2 linked regions of the Dongshaea marina genome follow. The protein of the gene in region 2 interacts with the protein of the main gene of each other region in a pairwise test. Links are inferred from orthologs where the notes say so. Each region holds a gene or a part of one and is shown on either strand. Other genes may lie near its edges.

The links. Proteins that work in one complex are often made in the same cells at the same time.
Region 1: the proteins of menB (region 2) and rfaD interact in binary tests that used the Escherichia coli proteins (3 or more experiments, as listed by UniProt). The link is inferred for Dongshaea marina from one-to-one orthologs.

The regions. Positions count from the first base shown.
Region 1 is NZ_CP028897.1:4,578,412-4,583,672, forward strand. The notes cover bases 2,437-5,261. They hold rfaD (ADP-glyceromanno-heptose 6-epimerase), read left to right. Parts: upstream 2,437-3,283; coding sequence 3,284-4,240; downstream 4,241-5,261. Other genes in these bases: DB847_RS21445 (preprotein translocase subunit SecD family protein), read right to left, coding at 2,702-3,112; DB847_RS21455 (polysaccharide deacetylase family protein), read left to right, coding at 4,247-5,261. Outside these bases: rfbD (dTDP-4-dehydrorhamnose reductase), read right to left, coding at 228-1,118; rfbB (dTDP-glucose 4,6-dehydratase), read right to left, coding at 1,118-2,221. UniProt on the Escherichia coli protein: Catalyzes the interconversion between ADP-D-glycero-beta-D-manno-heptose and ADP-L-glycero-beta-D-manno-heptose via an epimerization at carbon 6 of the heptose.
Region 2 is NZ_CP028897.1:117,905-125,706, reverse strand. The notes cover bases 2,634-5,561. They hold menB (1,4-dihydroxy-2-naphthoyl-CoA synthase), read left to right. Parts: upstream 2,634-3,631; coding sequence 3,632-4,492; downstream 4,493-5,561. Other genes in these bases: menE (o-succinylbenzoate--CoA ligase), read left to right, coding at 5,430-5,561; menC (o-succinylbenzoate synthase), read left to right, coding at 4,489-5,445; menH (2-succinyl-6-hydroxy-2,4-cyclohexadiene-1-carboxylate synthase), read left to right, coding at 2,843-3,619; menD (2-succinyl-5-enolpyruvyl-6-hydroxy-3-cyclohexene-1-carboxylic-acid synthase), read left to right, coding at 2,634-2,859. Also shown: DB847_RS00630 (isochorismate synthase), read left to right, coding at 1-1,148; more of menD, read left to right, coding at 1,138-2,633; more of menE, read left to right, coding at 5,562-6,824; DB847_RS00600 (VirK/YbjX family protein), read left to right, coding at 7,166-7,802. UniProt on the Escherichia coli protein: Converts o-succinylbenzoyl-CoA (OSB-CoA) to 1,4-dihydroxy-2-naphthoyl-CoA (DHNA-CoA).

The DNA.
Region 1 (5,261 bases), 4.5 Mb from region 2 along the record:
TCCCCACTGGCTACCATCACCCAGCAGCTGCTCAAAACGTGGCGTATCCTGGGGAGTACTGATGATTAGAATATCCCGGATCCCCGCCAGCATCAGAGTCGTCAGCGGGTAGTAGATCATCGGCTTATCATAGATGGGCAGCAATTGTTTACTTACAGCCATAGTCACCGGATAAAGGCGAGTCCCAGACCCACCGGCAAGAATAATCCCTTTGCGTGCTGTCATCATTACTCTCCTAAAATCTCATCTAGCATGCGCTTCACCCCCTGCTGCCAAGCTGGTAGCACTAAACCAAAGCTCGTTTGAAACTTAGCAGTATTCAAACGAGAGTTGTGCGGACGGGTTGCTGGAGTAGGAAAGACACTGGTTGTAACAGGATGCAGCTTTTGTATAGCGAGCTCAACGCCTGCTTTGCTGGCACAATCGAACACCAGTGAAGCATACTCATACCAGCTGGTAGTACCTGATGCCGTCAGATGATAAAGGCCAGCTAACTCAGGGTTAATTTGGGCTTTAGAAACAGCATGTGCAGTACAATCAGCCAGTAGCTCTGCACCGGTCGGTGCACCAAACTGATCATTGATAACCGACAGCTCATCTTTATCTTGCCCTAAACGCAACATTGTCTTGGCGAAATTATTGCCTCTGGCAGCATAAACCCAGCTGGTACGAAAAATCAGGTACTTGGAGCAGTGATTTTGAATCGACTGCTCACCTGCATGCTTAGTTTTGCCATACACATTGAGAGGCGCTGGTGTATCCACTTCTTCCCATGGTTTATCACCGCCACCATCAAACACATAATCAGTAGAGTAGTGAATCAGCCAGGCACCGATCGCCTCGGCTTCTTTTGCTAACACTTCCACGGCAGTTGCATTCAATAACTTTGCATACTCATACTCAGATTCAGCCTTATCCACTGCAGTATGGGCAGCTGCATTGACGATCACATCAGGCTTTAGGTATCGAATGGTTTGTGAAAGCCCATCCAGATTACTGAGATCTCCGCATAATGAATCTGAATCATAATCTAGGGGTGTAACCCGACCTAGGGGAGCTAGGGAGCGTTGCAGCTCCCAACCAACCTGGCCATTACATCCCAGCAGCAGAATATCCATCAGTTGCGCTCCCCGTAGTTTTTATCAATCCAGCTTTGGTAGGCGCCACTTTTTACATTCTCGACCCACTTCTGGTTACTTAGATACCACTCTACGGTTTTACGGATCCCTGACTCAAAAGTCTCTTGTGGCACCCAGCCTAATTCATTCTCAATCTTTGCTGCATCAATGGCATAGCGGTGATCATGCCCGGGCCGATCCGCAACAAAAGTTATTAGATCCCGGTATGAACCAAGATGTTGGGCTGAAGGGTTATCTGCTATCGGACATAACTCACCTAATAGATCACAGATGGTTTCAACCACCTCTAAGTTGCGTTTTTCGTTATGTCCACCGATGTTATAGGTTTCACCAATTTCACCTTGAGTAACCACCTGGTAGAGTGCCCTGGCATGATCTTCAACATAGAGCCAATCCCGGATCTGATCGCCCTTACCATAGATGGGCAGAGCTTTGCCCTCCAAGGCGTTCAAGATCACCAAAGGAATTAGCTTTTCAGGGAAGTGACAGGGACCATAGTTGTTGGAGCAGTTCGTAACTATGGTTGGTATCCCATAGGTACGCTGCCAGGCACGAACCAGATGATCGCTGGATGCTTTGGACGCAGAGTAGGGGCTACTCGGCGCATAAGGCGTCTCTTCTGTGAAAAGATCATCGGTACCATCCAGATCCCCATACACTTCATCGGTCGATATATGGTGAAAACGAAATGCCTCTTTTCGATCCTCTGGAAGCTCATTCCAATAATGACGGGCAGCTTCCAGTAAGGTGTAAGTACCTACAATATTGGTCTCGATGAAGTCGGCTGGTCCGGAGATAGAACGGTCCACATGGCTCTCTGCTGCCAGGTGCATCACTACATCAGGCTGAAACTCTGTAAATAGTTTGTCCAAACCTTCACGATAACAGATATCCAGGTGAGCAAACTGGTAGCACTCTGACTCAGAAACTTCAGCAAGGGACTCAAGATTACCCGCATAGGTGAGCTTATCGACATTGAGTACACTATCATCAGTATTCTGGATAATATGTCGGATAACAGCAGAGCCGATGAAGCCTGCACCGCCTGTGACCAATAGCTTTTTTGTAGCTTTTTTATTCAATTGCTAACACCCCAAGTTTGCTCATGTAACTGGGTAAGATTAGCATGATTTGGTGCCTCATAGATCCTGGTTCAGACTACTGGATGAATGGCTATGTTCCCGCTAACTGTTGTTGAACCTGAAATAGACTGCATACGCTTGGATTTTTATTCATATCCAGGTATCTAAACCACCCAAATGCCTTTATCTCGCCAGCGGCAGAAGCGTCGATGGGTATTTTTCCAATCACGTAGTCAGGAGGCAGGTCTCGCCAAAGGCTACCCATCCTCAAAATCCAAAAAACAGCATTGATAAATAATCGATTATCACGACCAGCTTTTCCCCAATAACCCTTTCTCCCCAGTATGTGGGGTTCAATAAGGCTCCAAACGCGGTCGGGTATGTCATGAGGCCGGTGGGCTGGGGTCGTCATAGTGCTCTGCCTGATTCCTACTGAAAGCCTGTATTCTACTCAAAACAATCCACTCATGACGACAGTCCCTAATAAACCTCATCGATTTGGCGAGCCTGCTTATCAGAAAGCCCTGTAATTCTAAGCGTTGAAGTGGTAACCAGTGACGGCATAGGAATAATACGAACAATCTTGCCATCAACTACCAGAGCCATCCTGTCGTGAAGATGAAGCTCAAACACCTGATGTAAACGTCGAACCGCATCCGAGCTCAAAGTAATAGTCACTGCTCGAGGCTGAGTAGGATTTTGTTCAGCTGAGAGAATGTCTTGGCTGCTAAAAAGAGGCTTACCATCAAGATACGGCTTCACCTTACCAGAGGCCTGCTCCACACTACTTACAGAGGGGGTTTTAAGTACCAAAAAGCCCTGGATTTTTGGCTTATTGCCACAGCCGGATAGCATAAGGGCCAGAGTGCAGATGATCAGGAGATAACGCATTACCTTAAACTTCCTCCTTAGTGAAAGGTGAGAGATTAGCACAACCACAGGTTAGGTGTCATAACACATGAAACCTTAGGCCCTGGTACCATGGTGTTTAAGAGTCTATCTTCATGCTAATATTCGCCAGTTAAATTGTTTTACCGACTCCGAGAACAGGATGGAAGCACTATGATTATCGTTACTGGCGGCGCAGGATTTATCGGCAGCAATCTGGTTAAGATGCTCAACGAGCAGGGCAGGGAAGATATCGTTGTGGTAGACGATCTCACCGATGGCACCAAGTTTGTCAACCTAGTGGATCTCAAGATCGCCGATTATCTGGATAAAGATGAGTTCATTGCCCGCATTGTCTCCGGCGATATCTTCGAAGAGTGGAACGGCATTGAGGTGATCTTCCATCAGGGGGCTTGCTCAGCTACCACAGAGTGGGATGGCAAGTTCATGATGGAGAACAACTACGAGTACTCCAAGGATCTGCTGCACTACTGCCAGGAGCATAGCATCCCCTTCATCTACGCCTCTTCTGCTGCCACTTATGGTGGACGGACCGATAACTTTATCGAAGATCCTAAGTTTGAGCAGCCTTTGAATGTCTATGGCTACTCTAAGCAACTGTTTGACCAGTACGTACGCCGTATGCTGCCGCACGCAGAGGCTCAGATCGTCGGTCTTAAATATTTCAATGTCTACGGCCCTCGCGAGCAGCACAAGGGCTCAATGGCGAGCGTTGCTTTCCACCTGAACAACCAGATGCTTGATGGAAAAAATCCCAAACTGTTTGAAGGCACCGAAGGCTATGAAAATGGCGGCCAGATGCGTGACTTTGTCTATGTCGAAGATGTCTGCAAGGTTAACCTTTGGTTCTGGAAAAATGCCAAAAAATCCGGGATCTTTAACTGTGGCACCGGCAAGGCAGAACCTTTCAGGAACGTTGCAAACTCTGTGATTCGCCACCATGGCAAGGGAGAGATTGAGTATATCCCGTTCCCGGATCATCTAAAGGGACGCTATCAGTGCTTCACCGAAGCCGATCTCACTAAGCTTCGCGATGCAGGCTATGACCAGCCGTTTAACAGCGTTGCCGAGGGTGTTGCCAAGTATATGGATTGGCTGAACAAGGCATAAAAATAGATGAATATTTTGATGGCCCTGTCTCAGCTGGAGATCACCGGGGCAGAAGTTTACGCTACCACCATAGGTGACCGTCTCACCGAGCTTGGCCATAACGTCAGTTATGTCTCAGATACACTGACTATGCCCCATCAGGGGCAATTTTTCGGACTGCGCTTTAATAAGCGCAGTCTATTTCGCCGTTTCTGGCATGTCGGACGACTCATCTACCTCATAAAAAAACACAAGATCCAGCTGGTGCATGCCCATTCCCGCGCCTCAAGCTGGAGCTGCCAGGTCGCCTGTAAGCTCATCGGCGTTCCACTCATCACCACGGTCCACGGCCGTCAGCCGGTGCATAAGTCCCGCAAACTATTTCGCGCCATGGGCGATCGGACGGTTGCCGTGTGTGAAGCGATTGCTGAGCAATTGATTCGGGAACTTGAATTTGAGGAAAGCCAGCTTCAGGTGATCCGTAATGGAGTAGATGCGAGCGCCTTTACTCCACAACCTACTCCTCGCAACTCTAAGCCCATAATTTCAATTGTGGGACGCCTGACCGGCCCCAAGGGAGAAGTTTGTTACAGGCTACTGGATGAAGTCCTGGATCTTGACAGGTACCAGGTGCAGATCATCTCAGGCTCTACACTTCCTGACCGCTTCAAATCCTTCTTAGACAGGATCGATTTTGCTGGGCATGTCAGTGATATTCCAAGCGCCCTGGCTAAAGCTGATTTGGTGATAGGAGCAGGACGCGTTGCCATCGAGGCCCTGTTAATGGAGCGCCCCACGGTTGCTATCGGAGAGGCCTTTGCCATCGGTCATCTGACCCTGGATAACATCCAGCAGGCGATGACCTCCAACTTCGGTGACATAGGCCCTAAAGATCTGCAGATCGATTTTCAGGCTATCAAACGTGATGTCGAAAATGCACTGGCTAGCCCGGTTAATCCGCCTAAGCTTCGTGAGACTGTGCTCACAGAGTATGAACTGGAAGAGGTCACTCGCAAGCTTGAGTACCTCTATCAGAGCACCT
Region 2 (7,802 bases):
TCCAGCAGGCTGAATATGCAACCTTGGGTGCCATCGATGAGCTTAACAGCCCACAGCAGCTGATTTCCCGACTCAGAGCCTTCAGGGATCAGAACATCAGACCCCGCTACATAGGTGGTCATGCCTTTGATCCCGATGATGATAGCTGGCAAGAGGCTGGCAGCTGCCGCTTTATCCTGCCAGCCCTTGAGATCTGCCGTCAGGGAAACCATTACCGGCTGTCGGTGAACTGCCTGCTGACCGGGGACAATCGAAAATCTCAGCTACAGATAATTGAGAGCATTCTGCAATCCCTGGTCAAGGAGCTTCCCCTGGCACCGGTATCCAGCCGCTATACCCGCCTGGATACCCCCGACCAACAACAGTGGCGCCATCAGATCCAAACATTTCTGAAATCAGATCTGAATAAGGTCGTCCTCTCCAGAAAGAGCCAATTAAAACTTGAGCAGCCCATTAATGGCTGGGATCTGTTTGATAAGTTGTGCCGCCACAGTGAGCACAGTTTCCACTACGCCTTTGAGTTTACCCCGGACAAGATGTTGCTCAGCTGCTCGCCCGAACGCCTTTATCTGCGTCACGGAGACAAACTCAAGACCGAGGCGCTGGCGGGCTCCATCGGGCGAAGCGGCTCCCCACAAAAAGATCAAATGCTCGCCCAGCAATTGCTCGATGATCCTAAAAACATTCGGGAAAACCAATATGTCGCCGATGACATAGAGCAGCAGCTCGCCGCTATTGCCGATTCGATCAAGATAGCACCGGTAGAGATCCTACCCCTTCGCCTTATTCAACATCTGCGCCGACCGATTCAGGCCAGCCTCAAACCCGAGGCCGATGATGCAAAGCTACTCGCCAAACTTCATCCTACTCCCGCGGTGAGTGGCACACCCCGCAGGCAGGCCCGGGAGTTTATCCGAAGGCATGAGCCATACCGGCGCGGCTGGTATGCGGGCGTTTGCGGCTTCAGTGATGGTGAAGTCGCCGAGTTTGCGGTCAACATCCGCTGTGCCACCCTGAGCGGTTCAGAGTTAAATCTCTACGCCGGAGCCGGAATCGTTGAAGGCTCGGACCCGGATCAGGAGTGGCAGGAGTTAAACCACAAGATTGCTAACCTTTTGCTGATGCTGGAGCCGGAACATGATTCATAAGACCTTCGCCAATCTCAATCACCTGTGGGCCAGTGCGCTACTTGAAGAGTTATATCGCTGGGGAGTCCGTGATCTCTGTATCGCACCCGGCTCACGCAGCGCCCCCCTGGTGATGGCCGCCGCGGCTCACCAGGGCTTTATCACCCATACTCACTTTGATGAGCGCGGTCTCGGATTTCTTGGGTTGGGGATTGCCAAGGGGACTGAGCGCCCCGTGGTTATCATCACCACATCGGGAAGCGCCGTTGCTAATCTCTACCCGGCGGTCGTCGAGGCTCGCCAGTGTGCGATACCTCTGATCATCCTCAGTGCCGACCGGCCACCCGAGCTTATTGATTGCGGTGCCAACCAGGCGATCCCCCAACCCGGGATCTTCGCCAACTACCCGGTAACCAGCATCAATCTCCCGGCACCAAGCTCCCGGATCCCACTGAGTTTCCTGCTCACCAGCATAGATGATGCTCTGAGCTCTCTCATATCAGGCCCTGCCGGGCCAGTCCATATCAACTGCATGTATCCTGAGCCCCTCTATCCAGCAGAGCAACCTCTCAACGCAAACCCCCTGCTTGAGCCTTTGAGCCGCTGGCTTGAAAGTGAGACGCCTTACACCCGCTATCACCAGGCTGAAATACAGGTGCAGACTCACCAGCAGTGGTCACAGCTTCGAAGCGACCCGGGACTGCTGATCGCCGGTCAGATCGACTCTCCCCGGCAGGCAAAACAACTCCAAGAGTGGGCCCGGGAGCTCGGCTGGCCTCTATTATGCGATCTCCAGTCCCAGCTGGCCTGGGAGGAAGGCACACTCAATAGCTTTGATCTCAATTGGCAGTCCCCCGAGTTGCAGGAGCAGCTCAGCAGGGCCCAGGTTGTGATTCAATTTGGCGCCCGGCTACTGTCGAAAAACCTGGCCCGCTGGCTAACCCAAAGAAGCTGGCAACACTACTGGCTCATCGACCCACAACAGCAAAGACTCGACCCGGATCACCTGCTTAGTGAGCGATTCTGCTCTCCCGTCGCTCAGTGGTTGGAAGCTCATCCAACCGAATCCGGCAATCGGGCCCCCTCAGACCTCTCCAGCGTCGAGCTTGGGCTCGCCCGGCTGTGTCGGGAGTATTTTTCACGCCGGGAATTTGGTGAGCTCAGTGCAGTCTGGGAGCTCTCGGCACTGCTGCAGGGACAGCTTTTTATCGGTAACAGCATGCCGGTCCGCCTGCTGGATAACCTGCCGCTCGGGGGAGATGGACCTGCACGGCTAATGACCAATCGCGGAGCATCCGGAATTGATGGGCTGATCGCAACCGCCAGTGGCTTTGCCAGGACCTCGAGTCAACCAACCACTGTGCTGATAGGCGATCTGTCGCTACTGCATGATCTCAACAGCCTGGCCCTGACCGCCGAAAGCCAGGCGCCGCTGGTGATCATCCTCATCAACAACGGGGGCGGCAGCATCTTCAGGATGCTCCCCGTACCCAATGAAAACAGGATGCGTGAGCGCTTTTTCGAATTAAAACACCAGCTTAATGCCAGAGGGGCGGCACAGATGTTCGGTCTTGATTATCATCAGCCGGACAATCTTGATGATTTTAGCCAAACCTACCAGCAAGCCCTCAAAACCAGGGGAGCAAGCCTGATTGAGCTTCAGATTGAAACCGCCGGATGTGATGAGCTAAAAGCTCTCAGACAATGGATTAATGATGCAGCTTCACGCTAGAGAGTTTCCGGGTAACGGAACCCCGCTGGTACTGCTGCATGGCTTTTTGGGCTCAGCTCAAGACTGGCTTCCTCTGTGTCACCGGTTAACCGGGCAGCACTGCCTTGCCATCGACCTGCCGGGGCATGGCTTGAGTCTGGGCGCAGATACACTCAAAGCCAATGGCTTCGAGCAGTGCAACCAGGCGATCCTGGAGACCCTGAGACGGCATCAAATCGAGCGCTGTCATCTGCTCGGCTACTCATTGGGCGGACGGATTGCTCTGAGCTTTGCCTGTCACTACCCGCAGGCGGTCCACAGCCTGATTCTGGAAAATGCCCACCCGGGCCTTGGCTGCGACCAACAAAAACAACAAAGACGCGAGCATGATCGCCACTGGGCCACACGCTTTGCCGATGAACCTCTGTCTGAGGTGCTCGAATCCTGGTATCAGCAGCCCGTGTTTGGCTCCCTGACCCAAAGCGCACGCCAGAGAATGATTGAAAGCCGCCTTGCTAATTCACCGAGACAGCTGGCAGCCATGCTAAAATCCACCTCACTAGGCCAACAGGATGACCTCGGGGCAGCCCTTAGCCAGCAATCTTTTGCCTGCTGTTATATTTCGGGACAACTCGATGTAAAATTCGAAACCATCGCCCGTGAGCTGAAACAGCAATGCCAGAACCTGAAGCATATCAGCATCGAAAACGCTGGCCACAATATTCACTCCCAGCACCTGCGCACCTTTTCCCGGGTGCTCTGTGACTGGCTGCAACTATGACAAGAGACGATCATGATTGAGCAACTAACCGAAGAGCAACTCTATGCCCCTGTCACCTGGCAGGATCATTCTGGCGAGTTTGAAGATATTCGCTATCAAAAATCTGAAGACGGGATCGCCAAGATCACCATCAACCGTCCCGAGGTGCGTAACGCTTTTCGTCCTCAGACGGTCAAAGAGATGATCGATGCTCTGCATGATGCCCGCTACGATGAGTCGATCGGCAGCATTATTCTATGCGGCGAAGGCGAAAAAGCCTTCTGTGCCGGTGGCGATCAGAAAATCCGCGGAGATTATGGCGGATACCAGGACGACTCAGGAGTGCACCACCTCAACGTCCTGGATTTTCAGCGCCAGATCCGCACCTGCCCCAAGCCCGTTGTTGCCATGGTTGCCGGGTTTGCGATCGGCGGGGGCCATGTGCTGCACATGATGTGCGATCTGACGATTGCCGCCAGTAACGCGCGCTTCGGTCAGACCGGCCCTAAAGTGGGCTCCTTCGATGGTGGCTGGGGTGCCTCCTACATGGCACGCATCGTGGGACAGAAAAAAGCCCGCGAAATCTGGTTCCTGTGCCGTCAATATGATGCCCACCAGGCCCTGGAGATGGGACTGGTTAATACCGTGGTTCCTTACGAGGAGCTGGAGCGCGAAACGGTCCGCTGGTGTCGCGAAATTTTACAACAGTCGCCAATGGCGATAAGGTGTCTCAAGGCTGCCCTCAATGCAGACTGTGATGGACAGGCAGGCCTGCAGGAGCTGGCCGGAAATGCCACCATGCTGTTCTATATGACTGAAGAGGGTCAGGAAGGCCGTAACGCGTTTAACGAAAAACGCAGTCCAGATTTCAGCAAGTTCAAACGGAACCCATGAACAGACACGCGAAAATCTATCACTATTCGCTTCCCCTTCGCGAGCCCCTGCTACTGCCGGGGCACGAACTCAATACCCGTGAAGGGTTGCTACTCAAGCTGGGTAATCAATGGGGAGAGATAGCCCCACTGCCTGGCTTCTCACGAGAATCCCTGCAAGATGCACAGGATGAGCTGATCGAAGTTGTCTCCAGACTGCAGGATGGGCTAAAGGCAAAGGCGACCCAGCCCTCGGTCCAGTTTGGCCTGGATTGTGCTCAATACAGCTGGCCGAGTGCCCCACCCAAGCTCCTTGCGCCGCGCCATCTGCTTCAGGGGCGCCCTGACAGGGTCGCCAAGCATTGGCGTCAATGGTTTGGCCCCTACCCCAAACAGATCAAGGTTAAGGTGGGGCGTTACCCCATCGCCCACGAGGTGGCACTGATCAATGAGCTTTGCCGATTAGCTCCCGACTCCAAGTTGATCCTGGATGCCAACCGCAGCTGGACCAAGGAGGAGGCCTGGAGTATCTGCAACCTTCTCGATAACAAGCGGATCGATTATGTTGAGGAACCCTGCGCCACCCTGGAGGAAAATCGCTTCATCGCAACTCACACCTCCCTGCCGGTGGCACTGGATGAGTACCTCTCGGAGCATAAGAAGATCCCTGAGTTTGACAACCTCAAGGCGGTGATCCTCAAACCGACCCTGATCGGCTCGATCGACAAGTGTAAGCAACTGATCAAGAGTGCCAGGGAGCGGGGAGCCCGAACCATCATCTCCTCATCCTTCGAGTCGACGATCGGCATCAATTGCCTGAGTCGCCTGGCCGCCGAATGGGCTCCCGGCGAAGTTCATGGCATTGATACCCTTAAGTTCTTTTCTCATGATCTGGTCAACCCTCCCTTTGTCTCCACCGAGAAGCGCCCGTTGCTCCAGGAGAGCGAACTGAACCTGGTATGGCAGAACAGCTGATCCCCTGCCCACTTGCGCAGTGGGCCAGGAGCACTCCCGAGGATATAGCTCTGGTTGAGGGACAAACAGAGCTCAGCTTTGCAGCGCTGGATAAGCTGGTTTCATCCATAGAGCAGCAGCTTATCAAAAGTGGGCTAAGGGCCGGCCAGCACCTGGCGACCATAGCCCCCAACAGTATTGAGCTGATAGCCCTGCTGTGGGCTTGCCTGCGCCAGCAAATTATCTTTTGCCCGTTAAATCCAAAACTAACCGACTCTCAGCATTGCTGCCTGCTGAGAAAGATTGATCCGCACAAGTTGTGGGCTCGGGACAAGATCTCTCGGGAGACTCCCAGGCTAAAGCTGGAATTCCAGGCGCCCGCCTCCCATAGAGGGACACAACCCATGCTAGCCCCCGAGAGCCTGAGCAACATGGTCCTCACTTCGGGAAGCTCGGGAGAGCCGAAGGCCGTAGTTCACCGCCTGAGTAACCACCTGAGTAGCGCTCAGGGCTCGGCGAAGCTTATCCCCCTGAGATCCGGCGATCGCTGGCTGCTGAGCCTGCCGTTATTTCATGTGGGAGGCCTTGCCATAGTGATCCGCTGCCTGCTGGCTGGCGCGTCAATCTGCCTTGAGGATAAAGGGCTATCTCTGACTGAGCAGCTGTATCGCCAACCCATTAGCCACCTGTCTCTGGTATCGACTCAGCTCTACAGACTATTACAGGATAGCGATTTTAATCCTGCGCAAAGTGCCCTGCGCTGCATGCTTTTGGGTGGAGGTGCATTCTCCAGGGCACTCCTGGAGGCGACCCTCAAACGAGGCATACAGCCCTTCGTCAGCTATGGGTTATCTGAGATGAGCTCGCAGGTCTGTACCAGGCAGATCGCCCGGATAACCGCAGATGTAGGCAGTCCTCTGCCCGGACGTGAGATCCGGATAGAAAATCAGGAGATCCTGGTTCGTGGACAAACACTGTTTGCTGGCTACTACCAGGATGGACAACTAAAGCCCTCAGTTGATAAGGACGGCTGGTTCCACACCAAAGACAGGGGCGAGCTAACAACCGATGGTAAGCTGCAGGTCCTGGGGCGGATGGATCGCCAATTTATCTCCGGGGGAGAAAATATTCAGCCCGAAGCGATTGAATGCGAGCTGCTACAACACCCGCAGATCATCAATGCCAGGGTGATCCCGGTCGAACACCCCGAGTGGGGACAGCGCCCGATCTGTTTTGTGCAGCTGCATCAGGTACAGCTCGATGAGGCAACTCTCAGGCAGTGGCTCAGGGAGCGCCTCGCAAGCTTTCTGATACCGGAGAGGTTTCTGCCTTGGCCGGAAACTGCAGGCCTAAAAGTCACACTTCCCCAGCTGCAAAAACTGGCAGCCCAATCACTCTAAAAATAACGCCAGAATTAGTAAACCTGTTGGCACACCTCAATAGACGCAACATTATTAAGATATGAAATTTAGAACAAATGTCCCTCTCGAAAAAGTTGGGTTTTATCCCAGCTAAATCACTCATTGTTTTTTATTGAAAGTAAATCGCAAAAAATGAAACGCATCGCAAAACCACCTGCGATATAGTCCCGCATCTTCTGTAAATAGATATACAGAAACCTGCAGGGATTTAGGCTCTGTTGGCGTTTCAAAACCGGAAACATCAACAGAACCTAGCAATTTAACAGCCAGGAAAGCCAAATATTTATCGAAACACTATGGTTATTTTGTGGAGAGATCCCATGTGTGAGCATTTCACCAATTGGCAGCAACTCGGCAGCAAACAAACTCTGAACATAAAGGCCTGTGCAGCCTATTTACACCCAAATTCCAAAAGCCGCTTCAGCCGTCATCGCATTAAATTTATCCTGCGCTCCTGGATTCACAGACGCCCCCTAAAAAAACTCTGGGCATTTCTTTCCACGCCGGTGATGCAGGAGATCACACGCAACAATCTGGAACTACTGGATAAACCCCTTCGTCCCTACCTATTTGCAGGGACAGGTGTCAGCCGGCGAGTTGAGCATATCATGGAGCATTATCGATGGCTCAGTGATGTAAAGCCCGGGCTGTTTCATAAGATCTATCACGAAGATGGGATTGAGCTGGGCAAACTCCCCGAAGGGGAGCAACAGGCTCGGTTGGTTTTGCACCAGCACCATACCTTTCGCAAAGAGGGGGAGATGGTGATCTCCTTGCTTAATCAGCAGGATCAAAGACTCTACTCCTGTGCTTTCTCGCTCATCGGCCCGGGTGAAAACAAACAGATGGTCCTGACCTCACTCCAGGGCCCAGAGCCACGCGTTGAACATCCGATGCAGAAGCTTAAAGATTTAACCAAGCAATGCTTCGGAGTTCGCCCAAAATCCCTGGTCGTCG